DNA from 2 places in the Bradyrhizobium sp. S3.7.6 genome. Region 2 is predicted to be linked to the other one. Evidence: riboswitches for the same ligand, from Rfam matches in the RefSeq annotation. Region 2 holds a riboswitch; the other holds the start of a gene.
The links. A riboswitch is a leader RNA that binds a small molecule or an ion and turns the genes downstream of it on or off. The one in region 2 is predicted to bind S-adenosylmethionine.

Region 1 (7,366 bases), 330 kb from region 2:
TGGTAAGATATGCGTCGGCCTCGTCCGCGGTCTTGCCATTTTCCGGGAAGTGGATCAGTACGAAATTGGCGACGCCCGGCGTCACCTTCAGTCCGAGCTTGCCGATCTCCTCGGAGAGCCAGTTGCGCCAGGTCTCGGTGAACTGCTTCGACATCGCCTGGTGCGCAGTGTCCTCGATCGCCGCGACCGCGGCATACATCGCCGGCGTCGACACGTTGAAGGGACCGCGGATGCGGTTGACCGCGTCGATGATGTGCTCCGGACCGAACATCCAGCCGACGCGCAGCGCGGCGAGGCCGTGGATCTTGGAGAAGGTGTGCGTCACCACGGTGTTCTCGGTGGTGGCGACGAGCTCGATCCCCATCTCGTAGTCGTTGCGCGAGACGTAATCGGAATAGGCGGCATCGAGCACCAGCAGCACGTGCGACGGCAGGCCGGCGCGCAGCCGCTTGACCTCGTCGAACGGCACATAGGTGCCGGTCGGATTGTTGGGATTGGCGAGCCAGACCAGCTTTGTCTTCGGCGTCACCGCCTTGAGGATGGCGTCGACATTGCAGGTGAGGTTGGTCTCCTGCGCGACCACGTTCTTGGCGCCGACCGCCATAGTCGCGATCGGGTAGACCAGGAAGCCGTGCGTGGTCGAGATCGCCTCGTCGCCGTGGCTGAGATAGGTGTGGGCGAGCAGATTGAGGATCTCGTCCGAGCCGGCGCCGCAGATGATGCGGTTGGGGTCGAGCCCGAAAGAGCGCCCGATCGCTTCGCGCAGCACGCGCGAGGTTCCTTCCGGATAGTCTTCCAGATGCGCCGCCACGTTCCTGAACGCCTCGATCGCCTTGGGCGAGGGCCCGAACGGCGTCTCGTTGGCCGAGAGCTTGAACACCTTGCGGCCCGGCTCAGCCACCGGGCTCTTGCCGGGCGTGTAGGGCGCAATATCGAGAATGCCGGGATTCGGCACGGGGCGGGACATCTTCAACTCCGGAAGTAGCTTTAGGCGGTTCGCGATCTACGATTTCGACCCGGTCGAGGGCACCGTATAGCGCGTTGCGTGGCTGCCGACGAGGGCCGTGGAGCGCACCGAGGCCCCCGCTTCGATCAGGGCAGCCTTGATCTTGTCGATGCTGGTCGCGCTCGTGACCGAGACCAGCAGCGCTGCGCCGTCGAAGGCGGTATCGGGCACTGCCACGATCTCGGCGAGCGGCGACAGGGCGCGCGCGACCTCGGCGTTCCACCCGGACACGCGCACGCTGAAGGTCTCGACCTCCGTCACCACGGCGCTGTCGGCGACGCGGGAGATCGCGAACACCGGCAGCGCGGCCGGATGGTCGGCGCGCTCGACGAAGGGCATCCGCGCGATAATCTTCGGCGCGCCGTCTGCTTCCAGCTCCAGCCACCATGGCGTGCGGCTCGAGGTCGCCGAGACCAGCGCCAGGTCGCCTTTGGACTTCGCCACCGCTTCGACCGCGGCCTGCGCGCTGAAATGCGCGACGTAAGGTACCGTGAAGCCGAAATGGAAGCGCACGGAATCGCGCATCGCCGGCTCGCTCACCGAGATGTCGGCATGCACGGAGAACGGCGCTTGGACGTAAGTGAACGTCGAGATGATGACGCGCCAGATGCTCTCGACCGTGTCGAGCGGCAGGATGCCGCGATGACGCTGGACGATGTCACGCATCATGGCGGCCTCGCGCGCCGGGCGGAACGCCGAGCCGACCTCCTGGGTCTGCTTCACCTGGATCAGGCGGTCGATGATGTCGCCGCGCTGCATCAGGAGACGATGCATGCCCTCGTCGATCGCGTCGATCTCCTTGCGCAATTCCTGGAGCGATGGTGGCGCGGGCGGACGTTGGGACATATCTGCGAGATGCTGGTGAGAGGCGTTCCAATGCGGGTCGGCCAAGGCCCATCGGCAAGGCCGGATCCGCTGCGATCGACGTCCTGATTAGGCAGTCGGCGCGGCGAAAGCAAAGAGAAATGCAAAGGGAAACCGGGCCTTTTCGGCCGGCCTTTCAGGGATGAATTTGGCTAATCCGGACCGTGACTTGACGAAAACCGCCCAAGACAGTAGCTTTTGCCCGTTCCGTGGTCATTTGAGCCGGCCGGCTTGCAGCCACGTTAAAAAACTCGCTAAACAGGCCGGGGACGCTTCCGATCCCGGCCGAACCTATCGTTCAGGCCGGGTTTTTCATGGCCTGATTCCAGCGGCAGCCTGACGGGTGCCGCAAACGAGGTCGATGATGGTTGGCGTGAAGCCCGTGCCGAGTCCCGCGATCAGTGCCGACGACCGGTCGCATGAGGCGGATCATCCGAATTCGCAGGTCGCGCAGTTCGGCGCCGAGCAACCGCTGCGGCTCGATTGCGGCATCGATCTCACCCCGTTCCAGATCGCCTACCAGACCTATGGCGAGCTCAACGCCGATCGCTCCAACGCGGTGCTGATCTGCCATGCGCTGACGGGAGATCAGCATGTCGCCAACGTGCATCCCGTCACCGGCAAGTCGGGCTGGTGGGAGACGCTGGTCGGTCCCGGCCGACCTCTTGATCCTCAGCACTACTTCATCATTTGCGCCAACGTGATCGGCGGCTGCATGGGCTCGACCGGGCCGGCCTCGATCAATCCCGCCACCGGCAAGGTGTGGGGCCTGGATTTCCCTGTCATCACCATTCCCGACATGGTGCGCGCGCAGGCGATGCTGATCGACCGGCTCGGCATCGACACGTTGTTCGCGGTGGTCGGCGGCTCGATGGGCGGCATGCAGGTGCTGCAATGGACCGCGGCCTATCCCAAGCGCGTGTACTCCGCGCTGGCGATTGCCTGCGCGACGCGGCACTCGGCGCAGAACATCGCTTTCCACGAGCTCGGTCGCCAGGCGGTGATGGCCGATCCCGACTGGCACAACGGCCGCTACACGGATCAGGGCATCCATCCGCATCGCGGACTTGCGGTGGCACGGATGGCCGCGCACATCACCTATCTCTCCGACGCCGCGCTGCATCGCAAGTTCGGCCGCCGCATGCAGGACCGCGAGCTGCCGACCTTCTCGTTCGACGCCGATTTCCAGGTCGAGAGCTATCTGCGCTACCAGGGCTCGTCCTTCGTCGAGCGGTTCGACGCCAACTCCTATCTCTATCTGACCCGTGCGATGGATTATTTCGACATCGCCGGCGACCACGGCGGCGTGCTGGCGAAAGCGTTCGCGGGCATCGAGACGCGCTTCTGCGTGGTCTCCTTCACCAGCGACTGGCTGTTCCCGACTTCGGAATCGCGCGCGCTGGTGCATGCACTGAACGCGTCGAGCGCGCGGGTGTCGTTCGCCGAGATCGAGACCGATCGCGGCCATGACGCCTTCCTGCTCGACGTGCCCGAATTCTTCGATATCGCCCGTGCCTTTCTGCAATCGGCAGGGAAGGCGCGCGGGCTCACCGCCAGGATTGACTGACAAGGACGGCTAGCGATGTCTGTGCAGGAAGTGCTGCCGCTGGGCGGCGTTGCGACGGAGCAGTCCGGCCAGTTTCGCGCCGATCATCTGCTGGTCGCCGAGATGGTCAAGCCCGGCTCGAAAGTGCTCGACGTCGGCTGCGGCGAGGGCGATTTGCTCCAGCTTCTGGAGACCCGCGGCATCGACGGGCGCGGCATCGAGCTGTCGCGCGAGGGCGTCAATCGCTGCGTCGCCAAGGGCCTCGCGGTGGTGCAGGGCGATGCCGACACCGATCTCGTCAACTATCCCGACGACGCCTTCGATTACGTCATCCTGTCGCAGACGCTGCAGGCGACGCGGCAGCCGCGGGTCGTGCTGGAGAATCTGCTGCGCATCGGCCGCCGCGCCATCGTGTCGTTCCCGAATTTCGGCTTCTGGAAGATGCGACTCCAGCTCCTGGTCGGCGGCCACATGCCGCGCACCGAGAATCTGCCGGCGACCTGGTACGACACCGCCAACATCCATTTCTGCACCATCAAGGATTTCGTCGAGCTCTGCGACGCGATCCACGTCAAGATGGAGCGCGCCGAGGCGCTGGATCTCTACGGCCGTCCGTTGCGGCTGCGATTGCCGTGGTGGGTGTGGAACATGTTCGGCGAGCAGGGCGTGTTCTTGCTCACGCGCGGGCAGGGGAAGTAGTTTCCGTCATTCCGGGCCTGTGCCTGTCGGCGCATCCCGGAATGACAGCGACTGGCAGTCTAATGCGCCGCCAGCGACCGCGGATCGCGCACCGGCCAGCGCCCGGCTTCCACCAGCGTCACGAACCGCTCCACGCTCTCGTTGAACAGCGCGGGTTCTTCGAGATTGAGCACGTGGCCTGATTTCGGAAACATCGCGAGGCCCGCCGCGGGCAGGTGCTTCTTCAAGAACAGGCTTGCCTCGACGCAGGGATCGTCTTCGTCGCCGCAGATGATCAGCGCGGGCGTTGCCACACCTCGAATGGCATCCGGCATCGTGTAAATCGATGGCCTGCCGCCCTGGAAGCCGCGCATCGTGTTCGCGGAGCCCTTGGCATCGTGGCGCGCCAGCGCGGCGTAGAAATCGGCGTGGCCGCGCGGGTCCTTCACCAGGAACGGAATCCGGCTCGGCGCCTCGCGCGTGACCTTTGCGACCTCGGCGGAGCCGAGCGTCTCGAACTGCTCGGCATTGGCGCGGCACTGCTTGCGCCAGTTGTCGAGATTCTCGATCTCCGATCCTGAGCCCACGCCGGCCAGCGTCATCGACAGCGCGCGCTGCGGCGAGTTCAACCCGATCTGGAGTGACGAATAGGCGCCCATCGACAGGCCGACGAGATGCGCGCGCTCGATCTTGAGATGATCGAGCACCGCGAGCGCGTCGGTGTAGAAATGCTTGTAGGTGTAGACCTCGCCATCAGGTACGTCCGACGGCGTGTAGCCGCGCGCGGAATAGGTGATGCAGCGATGGCCGCGCGAGAAGTAGCGCATCTGCGGCTCCCAATTGGTGTAGTCGGCCGCGAACTCATGCAGAAAAATAATCGGCGTTCCCTGACCCGCTTCTTCGAAATAGATGCGGACGTCGTCCCTGGTCGTGGCGTGGGGCATTAACTGTTTCCCTCTCTTCAAGCCGCCTTTGGAGAATTGCAGTTAACGTTGTTGTCCGCAATGCGGCAGCCTCAAGCCAGCACCGGCACAAAATCATCGCAGCTATTCGCGGGCGTGGCGTCTTTTTCTCGCCACATCCGGCGGCTTAACGGCCAGACGGATGCCGGCCATCGCACGGGCCGATTGGGGAAGTGGGGTGTCAAGAAGGATGAAGTATGTTGGAGTTGTTTGCGTCTCGCCTGTCGCGTTGTGTTGTCGCGCTGGCGATTTTCTTCGCGGCGGTTGCCGCGTTCGTTTCTCCGGCCTCAGCGCGGCCGCATCATCGTCATAGCGCAGAGCGGCACGCTTACGTGCACCACGCCAGACATCATCATTACCGTCATTATCGCCACCATGCCCGCAGCTCGCGCTTCGAGCGCGGCGCGGCGCAGTTGCAGGCGAGCGGCTTCGCCGACACCCAGGCGAGCTACAATCCGAACGCCAATGTCGGCGGCATGGCCAACAACGGAATGACCAATCCTGGAATGGCCAATAGCGGTGGCGGCTTCGGCGGCGGATCGGGCCTCGTGTCCGAGGCGCGCCGTTATATCGGCGGCAATCCGACCGGGCGCGGCAGCCTGTGGTGCGCGCGCTTCATGAACATGGTGCTGCAGCATACCGGCCATCAGGGCACCGGCTCCGACATGGCGAGCTCGTTCGCGCGCTACGGCACGCGCGTCTCCGGTCCGCAGGTCGGCGCCATCGCGGTCATGTCGCGCGGTCGCCGGGGCGGCCATGTCGGCATCATCACCGGCGTGGACGCGCAGGGCAATCCGATCATGATCTCCGGCAACAACGGCAATCGTGTTCGCGAGGCGCCGGTCTCTCGCGGCCGGATCTATGCGTATGTGATGCCGAACTGACGACGGAGCCGTAGGGTGGGCAAAGGCGCGCAAGCGCCGTGCCCACCGGCGGTGCAGCGGAGTTCGATGGACCGGAGTGGTGGGCACGCTTTCGCTTTGCCCACCCTACGGCAGCGTCGGACGGCTCACACCAGCTTCGGCGCTTCCACCGCGATCGCGTCACCGACGCCGATCTCGCCGTCGGCGATGACCTCGGCATAGATGCCGCAATCCATGTGGCCGAGATTGCGCGAGAGCGTCGGCGGTATCTCGAGATCGCGCTGCGCGGTCTTGGGATCGACGTTGACCGCCGGGCAGCGGACGATGCGCTTGACCACCTTGAGCCGGGCCTCGCCGATCGCCAGTGTCTCGCCGACGAGGTCGAGCTCGGACCAGGCCGGCCAGCCCTTCACGTAGAGATTGGCGCGGAAGCGCAGTGGATTGACTGCGGCGCCGCCGAGCATGGTCTCGATCGCCCGGACGCTGTCGAGATTGATGATCGATACGACCTTGCGGGCGACGTCGGAAAAGCTGTGGTCGCGGCCGGACAGAACTTTTGGCGGGCCCTTCAGCTCCGGCTGAAAATTCTCCGTGAAATAATCCTCGATGGCGGCGCGCCCGGCAGTGGTCTCGATGTCCCCGCTGGCGACGATCTGGCCGTCCTTGCGGATGGTCAGGCGGTTGGTCGCGTCCTCGAACCGGCTGTCGAGGGACGCCAGCCGCTCATTACGCGCCAGCATCAGGAACTGGATTTTCGGCTTCCAGGCCGGCGCCTCCGGATCGAAGCCGCTGGGTCCGTTCTCGATGGCGTAGCGGCGGTCGGCGGGCAGGGTCTGGCCGATCCGCAAGGGGACCCGGGGCAGGGATTCCGGCGTCAGGCCCTTGATCGGGTAACGGTAAAGGCCTGTGATTTCGGCAGTCTGGCTGGCTGTCATGTCGCTACTTAAGGGATTCGACCTGCTGGCGCCAAGCAGGCGGACCCGTGCACGAAATTGTGAACGCGCCTCTTCCGATCCGAGGCCAAGCTTCCCACATCTGGGTCAGGCCGGCGCCAGCGCCGGCTGCTAACGACCGCTGCCGGTTGAGGAACGTCAACGCGTCCAGCGGAAACCCAATGAAGATGCCGTTTGGAGTGCCTTAGAGGGCTCCAGGGGCAGGCCGAGGGAAAGAAAAGACATGAACATCGACAAATATACCGAACGCTCCAGGGGCTTCGTTCAGTCCGCGCAATCGCTTGCGGTGCGCGAGGGGCATCAGCAGTTTTCGACGCTGCACGTCCTGAAAGTTCTGCTGGACGACAATGAGGGCCTCGCTGCTGGTCTGATCGACCGCGCCGGCGGCAATTCCCGCGCCATCCTGAAGGCGACCGAGGATGCCCTCAACAAGGTGCCGAAGGTCTCCGGCGGCGGCGCCGGCCAGATCTATCTGGCGCCCGAGCTCGCCCGCA
Region 2 (7,366 bases):
CAGCGTGTCAGCACCACGCTGGAGCTCGAGAGCAGGCCGAGCACGACCATCGAGCTCGCGGCCAGCCAGAAGAAGCTCTGCGCGGTGGCGTCGTGCGTCGACAGCCACCAGCCGATCGCCGCGATGTAGATCAGGCGCGCGGTCTGCGCCAGCACCGGCCCGATCACCTTGGCCGCGCCCTGCGACGAGAAATACATTGTCGAGGCGAGCCCGATGAAGGCGTAGAACGGCGCCACCGTCGACAGATATTGATGGCTGGTCGCACGCACCGTTGCGCTGTCGGTGAAGATGTTGACCCAGAGATCCGGGAACAGCGCGACGAGGCACGCCGGCGCGCCGACGGCGACGAACGCGCTCGCACCGGCGATCCAGGCGATGCGCCGGGCGCGCGCGATGCGCACCGCGCCGATCGCCATGCCGATCATCGGCACCGAAGCGATGCCGAACGAGAACGCGATCGAGGTCAGCAAAAATTCCAGCCGCGCGCCGATGCCGTAGCCGGCGAGGATCGCAGTGCCGAACTTTGCCAGCATGTGGGTGAAGATCGAGATCGTCAGCACCGATTGCAGCGGCGAGAAGCAGGCGATGGCGCCGACCTTCAGGATATCGAAGAACATCGCCCATTGAACGCGAAGCCCGCGCAGTTTCGGCACGATTCGGGCGCGGCCGGATAACAGGTACCAGCCCATCACGCAGATATTCACGGAATAGGCGATCAGCGAGCCGGCCGCGACGCCGCGCATGCCGAACTGCGGCACGGGCCCGAGCCCGAGGCCCAGCGTGCCGCCAAGCACAACCTGCATGACCGCGGAATTCAGCATCAACAGCGAGGGCAGCTTCATGTTGCCGGTGCCGCGCAACACGCCCGCCATGGTGTTGAGCAGCCACGGCAGCACGGCCCCGCCAAAAAACACCTGTGTGTAGGCGACCGCATGCGTCAGCACATCCCCCCGTCCGCCGAGCATTTCCAGAACGCGCGGCCCGAAGATCAGCATGCCCAGCATGAAGACGAGGCCGAAGGTGATGCCGATCAGCAGCGCATGTGCGGCGAGCGTGCCGGCGCGCTCGCGGTCGCCTGCGCCGAGCGCCCGCGCGATGGCCGACGCCACGGCGCCGCCCATGGCCCCGCCGGACATGGTCATGGTCAGGATCACTGTCGGAAACACCAGCGCCATTGCCGCCAGCGCCTCGACGCCGAGCCGGCCGATATAGGAGGTCTCCGCGATCACCACACAGGTGCCGGCCGACAGCGCGACCACGTTCGGCCAGGCGAGGCCGAGCAGCGTGCGCAGAATCGGCCCGTCCATCAGCGCGCTTCGTACCGGCCGCGGAGGCGGCGGCAACGGACGCTCTTGTTCATCGACCGGGATTTCGGCGATGTCGGACATGTCCTCTCCCGGGCGCAGGCCATTCGCGGCGCGGCAATGCGTAGGTGTGCCAATAAATTTCGTCGCGCGGAAGGCGCGGCGACAGGCTTAGCACGGCAATTGCCGATTCCTCCTGCGCCGGATGCAGGCGTGCCCTGCGGCAGCGCATTTCAAGTGGTGGAATTACTCAATGGTCCACACCAGCGGCGGCCGACCGCCCGCTGTCGGGCGCAGGTGCACGCCGATGTGCCGCCCGCATCCGGCAGCGAGCCCCTCGAACAACCCTTCCAGCACCTTGGTGCAGGCGCGATGATAGTCGGCGACGTCATCCATCAGCTTCCAGCTCTGCTGACGAAATTCAAACGTGCCTTCTGACGCGGTCGTCTCGGCAGAGTCATCCTGCGCGGCAATCAGCGCATTCAGGAACGCTGCGAACTCGCTGGCGCCACCGCGGCTCATGGACAGTGCCGCCGCGACCTCGTCAAAATACTGCATCCCGATCAGCTTGCCGGTGAGGTGCAGGAGATAGCCGGCGTCTTCCGGGCCGAACAATTGCACCATCACGGGCGCGGCGGTGCGCACATATTCCATCGCGTAGTTGCGATAGGCTTTTTCCAGCCGCGGTTTTGGCCAGCTCGAAACAGGTAGCGCAGGCGCACTCTTCGCATCGAACAGCGGCGCTTCCAGATGACGCGCGAAGACCAGGCGCTGATCCAGCTCGAGCGGGTGGTCGTACTGATAATAATAGCCTTCGAGCCCATCCTGACCGTCGACGCTCTGCTTGGTGCAGACGAAGCCGAGCCTGGTATCGCCGAGCGCGACGCCATTGTTGGCGTGCCAGCCGCGCAGCATCGCGCGGCTGACCTCACCCGGCACGCCGCAGATCGCGGTGCCCTTCCAGATCCAGCGCGGCGGCGGATAGCGGATCCAGGCTTTGCGATCGCTCTCATACATGTACTCGACATGCACGCCGCCGATCCAGTTGGAGAGATAGTGATATTGCGCGGCGGCCACCGCAGGCGGCAGATGACTGAGACCGAGCTTTTCGAGCCCCGGCAGGAAGCGCTCCTGCTGCTGGCGGCGAAACACGCGGAAGACGAATTCGGCAGCATCCGCCGTGCCGCGCCGTGTGACGACGGTGAGGATGAGTCCGGTGAAATAGGCGTGATAGAGGTCGGCGACCGCACGCCAGCGCTTCCATTGCGCTTCCTCTGCTGCGTCTGTTGCGGCGGTCATGTTCGCTCCCGATCGTTGTTTTGATCGAGTGTGTCACTGCGCCCTGTACGAGGCAACCTGACGCTCAAGCAGAGCGCCCTGCACGCCAGCCCGTCAATTCCGCATCACGAATTTTGCGCAAGCCTGGCCGCGCGCTCGCGCTCGACGCGTTCGGTGACGTCGCGCGCCATCGCGACCGATCCGACCACGGCACCACCGGCATCGCGCACCAGCGCGAAGGTCATCTCGATGTAGAGCTTGCGTCCGCTCTTGTGCAACGCGCGGGTCAGCGTCGGCCTGCCCGCGAGCTTCATCGCCCCGGTGGCAAGCGCAGCTTCGAAGCCCTTCCAGTGCGCGGCACGCAGATGTTCGGGAATGATCAGATCGAGGTTCTGGCCGAGCGCCTCGTCCGCCGAGAAGCCGAACAGTGTGGTCGATGCGCGATTCCAGCGCGTGATGGTGCCGGAGCGATCCGAATAGATCAGCGCGTCCGCGACGTCGTCGACGATCCTTGCGTCGAGTTCGGATTGAACACTCATCTCGCCACCTCGCATGCAGCCGGATTTCAGCTTGCATCCCGGCAGTAGTCAATCGAGAGGCTGCGGCGTACTGGATGCCCCGGTCAAGCCGGGGCATGACAGTAGGGTGTGTAGCTACACCCGAAAATGCTTCGATAGTTTGAGCCCCTGCGCCTGGTAGTTCGAGCCGATGCGCTGGCCGTACATCGCGTCGGGGCGCGACAGCATTTTCTCGTAGACGAGACGGCCGACGATCTGGCCGTGCTCGAGGATGAACGGCACCTCGCGCGAGCGCACTTCGAGCACGGCGCGCGATCCCTGCCCGCCAGCGCCGGCATAGCCGAAGCCGGGATCGAAGAAGCCGGCATAGTGCACGCGGAACTCTCCGACCAGGGGATCGAACGGCACCATCTCCGCGGCGTAATCGGGCGGCACCTGCACGGCTTCCTTGGAGGCGAGGATGTAGAACTCGCCGGGATCGAGGATCAGGCTGCCGTCGGGACGCGCCGAGATCGGTTCCCAGAAATCCTCCACCGCATAGCCGGAGCGGCGGTCGACGTCGACGACACCGGTGTGGCGCTTGGCGCGATAGCCGACGAAGCCGTTGGCCTTCTCGCCGGAGAGATCGACGGAGACGGCGACGCCGCCGGTGAGATCGGCATCATCGAGATCGACGAGACGCTCAGTCGCATGCAGCGCCTCGAGCTCGTCGATGTTGAGGATCGCATCTCCGGTGCGGAAGCGCACCTGACTCAAGCGCGAGCCCTCACTGACCAGCACCGGAAACGTCTTCGGGCTGATCTCGGCGTAGAGCGGGCCGTGATAGCCGGCGCCGATCATGTCGAAGCGGCGGGTGCCGTCGGCGATGACGCGGGTGAAGACATCGAGCCGGCCGGTCGAGCTTTTCGGGTTGGCGGCGGCGACGATCTCCGGCGGCAGCGCCAGGCTTTCCAGGAGCGGCACGATGTAGACGCAGTTGGTCTCCAGCACCGCGCCATCGGCGAGGCTGAACTCGTGCAGCTTCAACTCGTCGATGCGCTCGGCGACGGTCGCGCCGGGACCCGGCAGGAAGCTGGCGCGAACGCGATACGCGATGTCGCCGAGGCGAAGGTCGAGGCTCGCCGGCTGGATCTGGCTTTCGACGAAGTCATAAGCGGGCAGGATGAGGCCCGCCTTCGCCATCGCCGCGATCATGCGGTCGGGCAGGATACCATTGGCGTCGGCGGCAACCGTGAAGCTCAACCGGGGGTCCTCGTCAGGGGTCAAATGCATCCGGACATGCGGGAAATAGCAGCCTTTTACGGCTATCCGATGGACGCCTTGACGGAAAGGCCATTGCGGAATATGAGCATCACTTATCCCGTGGTGATTTGAGCCGGCCGGCTTGCAGCCACGTTAAATAAGTCGCTAAACAGGCCGGGGACCTCTGTGATCCCGGCCCGTGGAAGTTATCCAGGCCGGTTTTTTTGTGACCATTTTCGATGGTCACGCAGAGGAGGTCCTATGTCGAAGTCCCCGGCGTCCACCACGCAATACCGTCCCGAAACCCGACTGGTCCATTCCGGCACCCTGCGCTCGCAATATGGCGAGACGTCGGAGGCGCTGTTCCTGACCCAGGGCTACGTCTACAACAGCGCCGAGGAGTGCGAGGCGCGGTTCAAGGGCGAGGACCCCGGCTTCATCTATTCGCGCTATTCCAACCCGACCATCTCGATGTTCGAGCGCCGCATGATCGAGCTCGAAGGCGCCGAAGCCGCCCGCTCGGCGGCGACCGGCATGGCCGCGGTGACGACCGCGATCCTGGCGCCGCTGAAGGCCGGCGATCATGTGGTGGCCTCCCGTGCCCTGTTCGGCTCGTGTCTCTACGTCATTCAGGATCTCTTGCCACGCTACGGCATCGAGACCACGCTGGTCGACGGAGCCGATCTCGACCAGTGGCAGCGCGCCTTGAGGCCGAACACCAAGACGTTTTTCCTGGAGAGCCCGACCAACCCGACGCTCGACGTGCTCGACATTCCAGGGATCGCCGAGATCGCGCACAGCGGCGGCGCGCGGCTCGTCGTCGACAACGTGTTCGCGACGCCGATCTGGCAGAGCCCGCTCGCGCTAGGGGCAGACGTCGTCGTCTATTCCGCGACCAAGCACATCGACGGCCAGGGCCGTTGTCTCGGCGGCATCATCCTGTCGTCGGAAGCGTTCATCGCCGAGCACATCCACAATTTCATGCGCCAGACCGGCCCGTCGATCTCGCCGTTCAACGCATGGGTCCTGCTCAAGGGCCTGGAAACGCTGGGCGTACGCGTGCGCGCGCAGACCGAGACGGCGGGACGCATCGCCGACGTGCTGGCGAGCCATCCGAAGATTTCGCGGCTGGTCTATCCCGGCCGCGCCGATCATCCGCAGGCAGCTCTCGTGAAGAAGCAGATGCGCGGCGGCTCGACGCTGGTCGGCTTCGAGGTCAAGGGCGGCAAGCAGGGTGCGTTCCGCGTGCTCAACGAGCTCAAGCTTGCAAAAATCTCGAACAATCTCGGCGATGCCAAGAGCCTCGTCACGCATCCGGCGACCACGACGCATCAGCGCCTCAAGCCGGAAGACCGCGCCGCGCTCGGCATCAGCGAGGGCTTCATCCGCTTCTCGGCGGGGCTCGAGCATGTGGACGATCTGATCGAGGATCTGACCGCGGCGCTGGAGAAGGCGTGAGGCGATTGGGCTCTTGTAGGGTGGGCAAAGCGACTTGTCCGCCGTAGCTCGAAGAGCGAAGGCGGAAGCGTGCCCACCATTCACGATCATATCGCCGATAGATGGTGGGCACGGCGCGCGAAGAGCGCGCCTTTGCCCACCCTACGGCACCGAGCCTACATCGGCCGATACGTTCGCACGTCCGCGGGCACGTTGACGCCGAGCTTGATCTGGCCGACGGAGCGGATGATGTCGTCGCCGAGGATCTGCGCGAAGCAGGCATAGCCCCAATCGTTCATATGCAGGCCGTCGGCGATCACGAAACTCTCGACCGGGATCGATTGATTCTCGTGCCAGTCGCGCATCACCTCGAAGCGGGGGAAGATGCCGACGTGACGGAGCTCGGCGACCTTCCCGAGCAGGTGCACCATCTTGCCGGCGCTCTCCTTGCGCTGGTTGACGGCTGGCGAATATTGCGGATCGACCAGCACGATGTCGGCGCCGCCAGCGGCCTGGATGCGGGAGATGCCGTCCTCGACCATCTTGGCGGTGTCACCGGGATCGAGATTGCGCAGCACCGCATTGGTGCCGACCTGCCAGATCACGAGATCCGGATGCACGTCGATCACCTCCTTCTGGAGGCGCTTCATCATCTCGGGCGCGTCCTCGCCGCCGACGCCGGCGTTGATCACGGTGATGTCGGCGGTCGGATATTGCCGGCGGAGCTGCGCGGCGAGACGGTTCGGATAGTTGAAATCGGGCGAGCTCGCGCCATAGCCCGCCGTCGACGACGAGCCGAACGCGACGATCACGACGGGTTTGCCGGCGACGAGCTTGCCCGCGACATGCGGCAGCGAGCCCATCGCCTTCGAGCCACCCTTCGGCGTGAGGCAGGGCACGCGGCTGAAAATGTCCCCGGCGGATTTCGCGACCTGCTTCACCTTGTCGATGGCGCGGGCGGTCACGCCGCGCTGCTCGTGGGACGTCGCGGCGACGGTGGTCTGGGAGGGCGAAGCGGAAGCCGGACTAGCGGCCTGCTGCGGCGCGGGCGTTGCCTGCGTGGCCTGCGCCTGCACTGGTGCCAGCGACATCGGCGTCAGGAGCAGCAGAGCCGCCGCGGGCGCAGCCAGCCATGCCGTCAACCAAAAAGGGCGGAGAGAACTCATTAACGCTAGACCTCAATTTTGCTGCTGGGCCGGCCCCAGATGGGCTGCGTCGATCACAAACTGTGCCAACGCCCGGCCAAGGCAGTCATGGACCTGTTTCGCCAGCTCTGGCCCACGGGACGGGCTGAACAGGTCGAACTGACCCTGATCATTCCACTGCCGCATGATCGCGAAACGGTCGAACAGCGGGATGTCATGCTCCTGCGCCACCACCCGCATATTGTCGAGATAGGGCGGCACCGAGATCATGGTTTCGGTACGCGGGCTGTACTGCAAGTTCATCAACACAACGTCAGCCCCTGCTTTTTGCAGCGCGGAAACCCCTTCGGTCACCGCCCCGCGAAAATCATCGGGATCAATCGCTCGGATAGCATCCACAGTCCCGGTCTGCCAGATGACCAAAGTAGGCCTTTTTGCTTCC

Region 1: linked by a shared signal. The riboswitch ahead of metX (homoserine O-acetyltransferase MetX) and the one ahead of ACVJ5M_RS01710 (O-succinylhomoserine sulfhydrylase) in region 2 are both predicted to bind S-adenosylmethionine.

Annotation. Positions count from the first base shown of each region.
Region 1 covers NZ_JBSSEQ010000001.1:11,769-19,134, reverse strand. The annotation lists gene ACVJ5M_RS00080 (pyridoxal phosphate-dependent aminotransferase) at 1-967, opposite strand, end outside; gene ACVJ5M_RS00075 (chorismate mutase) at 1,004-1,852, opposite strand; SAM riboswitch at 2,070-2,149, shown strand; gene metX (homoserine O-acetyltransferase MetX) at 2,235-3,437, shown strand; gene metW (methionine biosynthesis protein MetW) at 3,453-4,115, shown strand; gene ACVJ5M_RS00060 (alpha/beta fold hydrolase) at 4,175-5,038, opposite strand; gene ACVJ5M_RS00055 (NlpC/P60 family protein) at 5,254-5,940, shown strand; gene ACVJ5M_RS00050 (MOSC domain-containing protein) at 6,066-6,854, opposite strand; gene clpB (ATP-dependent chaperone ClpB) at 7,096-7,366, shown strand, end outside.
Region 2 covers NZ_JBSSEQ010000001.1:337,189-344,554, forward strand. The annotation lists gene ACVJ5M_RS01690 (MATE family efflux transporter) at 1-1,388, opposite strand, end outside; gene ACVJ5M_RS01695 (hypothetical protein) at 1,551-2,603, opposite strand; gene ACVJ5M_RS01700 (PAS domain-containing protein) at 2,708-3,121, opposite strand; gene ACVJ5M_RS01705 (2'-deoxycytidine 5'-triphosphate deaminase) at 3,236-4,372, opposite strand; SAM riboswitch at 4,453-4,532, shown strand; gene ACVJ5M_RS01710 (O-succinylhomoserine sulfhydrylase) at 4,604-5,800, shown strand; gene ACVJ5M_RS01715 (SGNH/GDSL hydrolase family protein) at 5,956-6,945, opposite strand; gene ACVJ5M_RS01720 (SGNH/GDSL hydrolase family protein) at 6,958-7,366, opposite strand, start outside.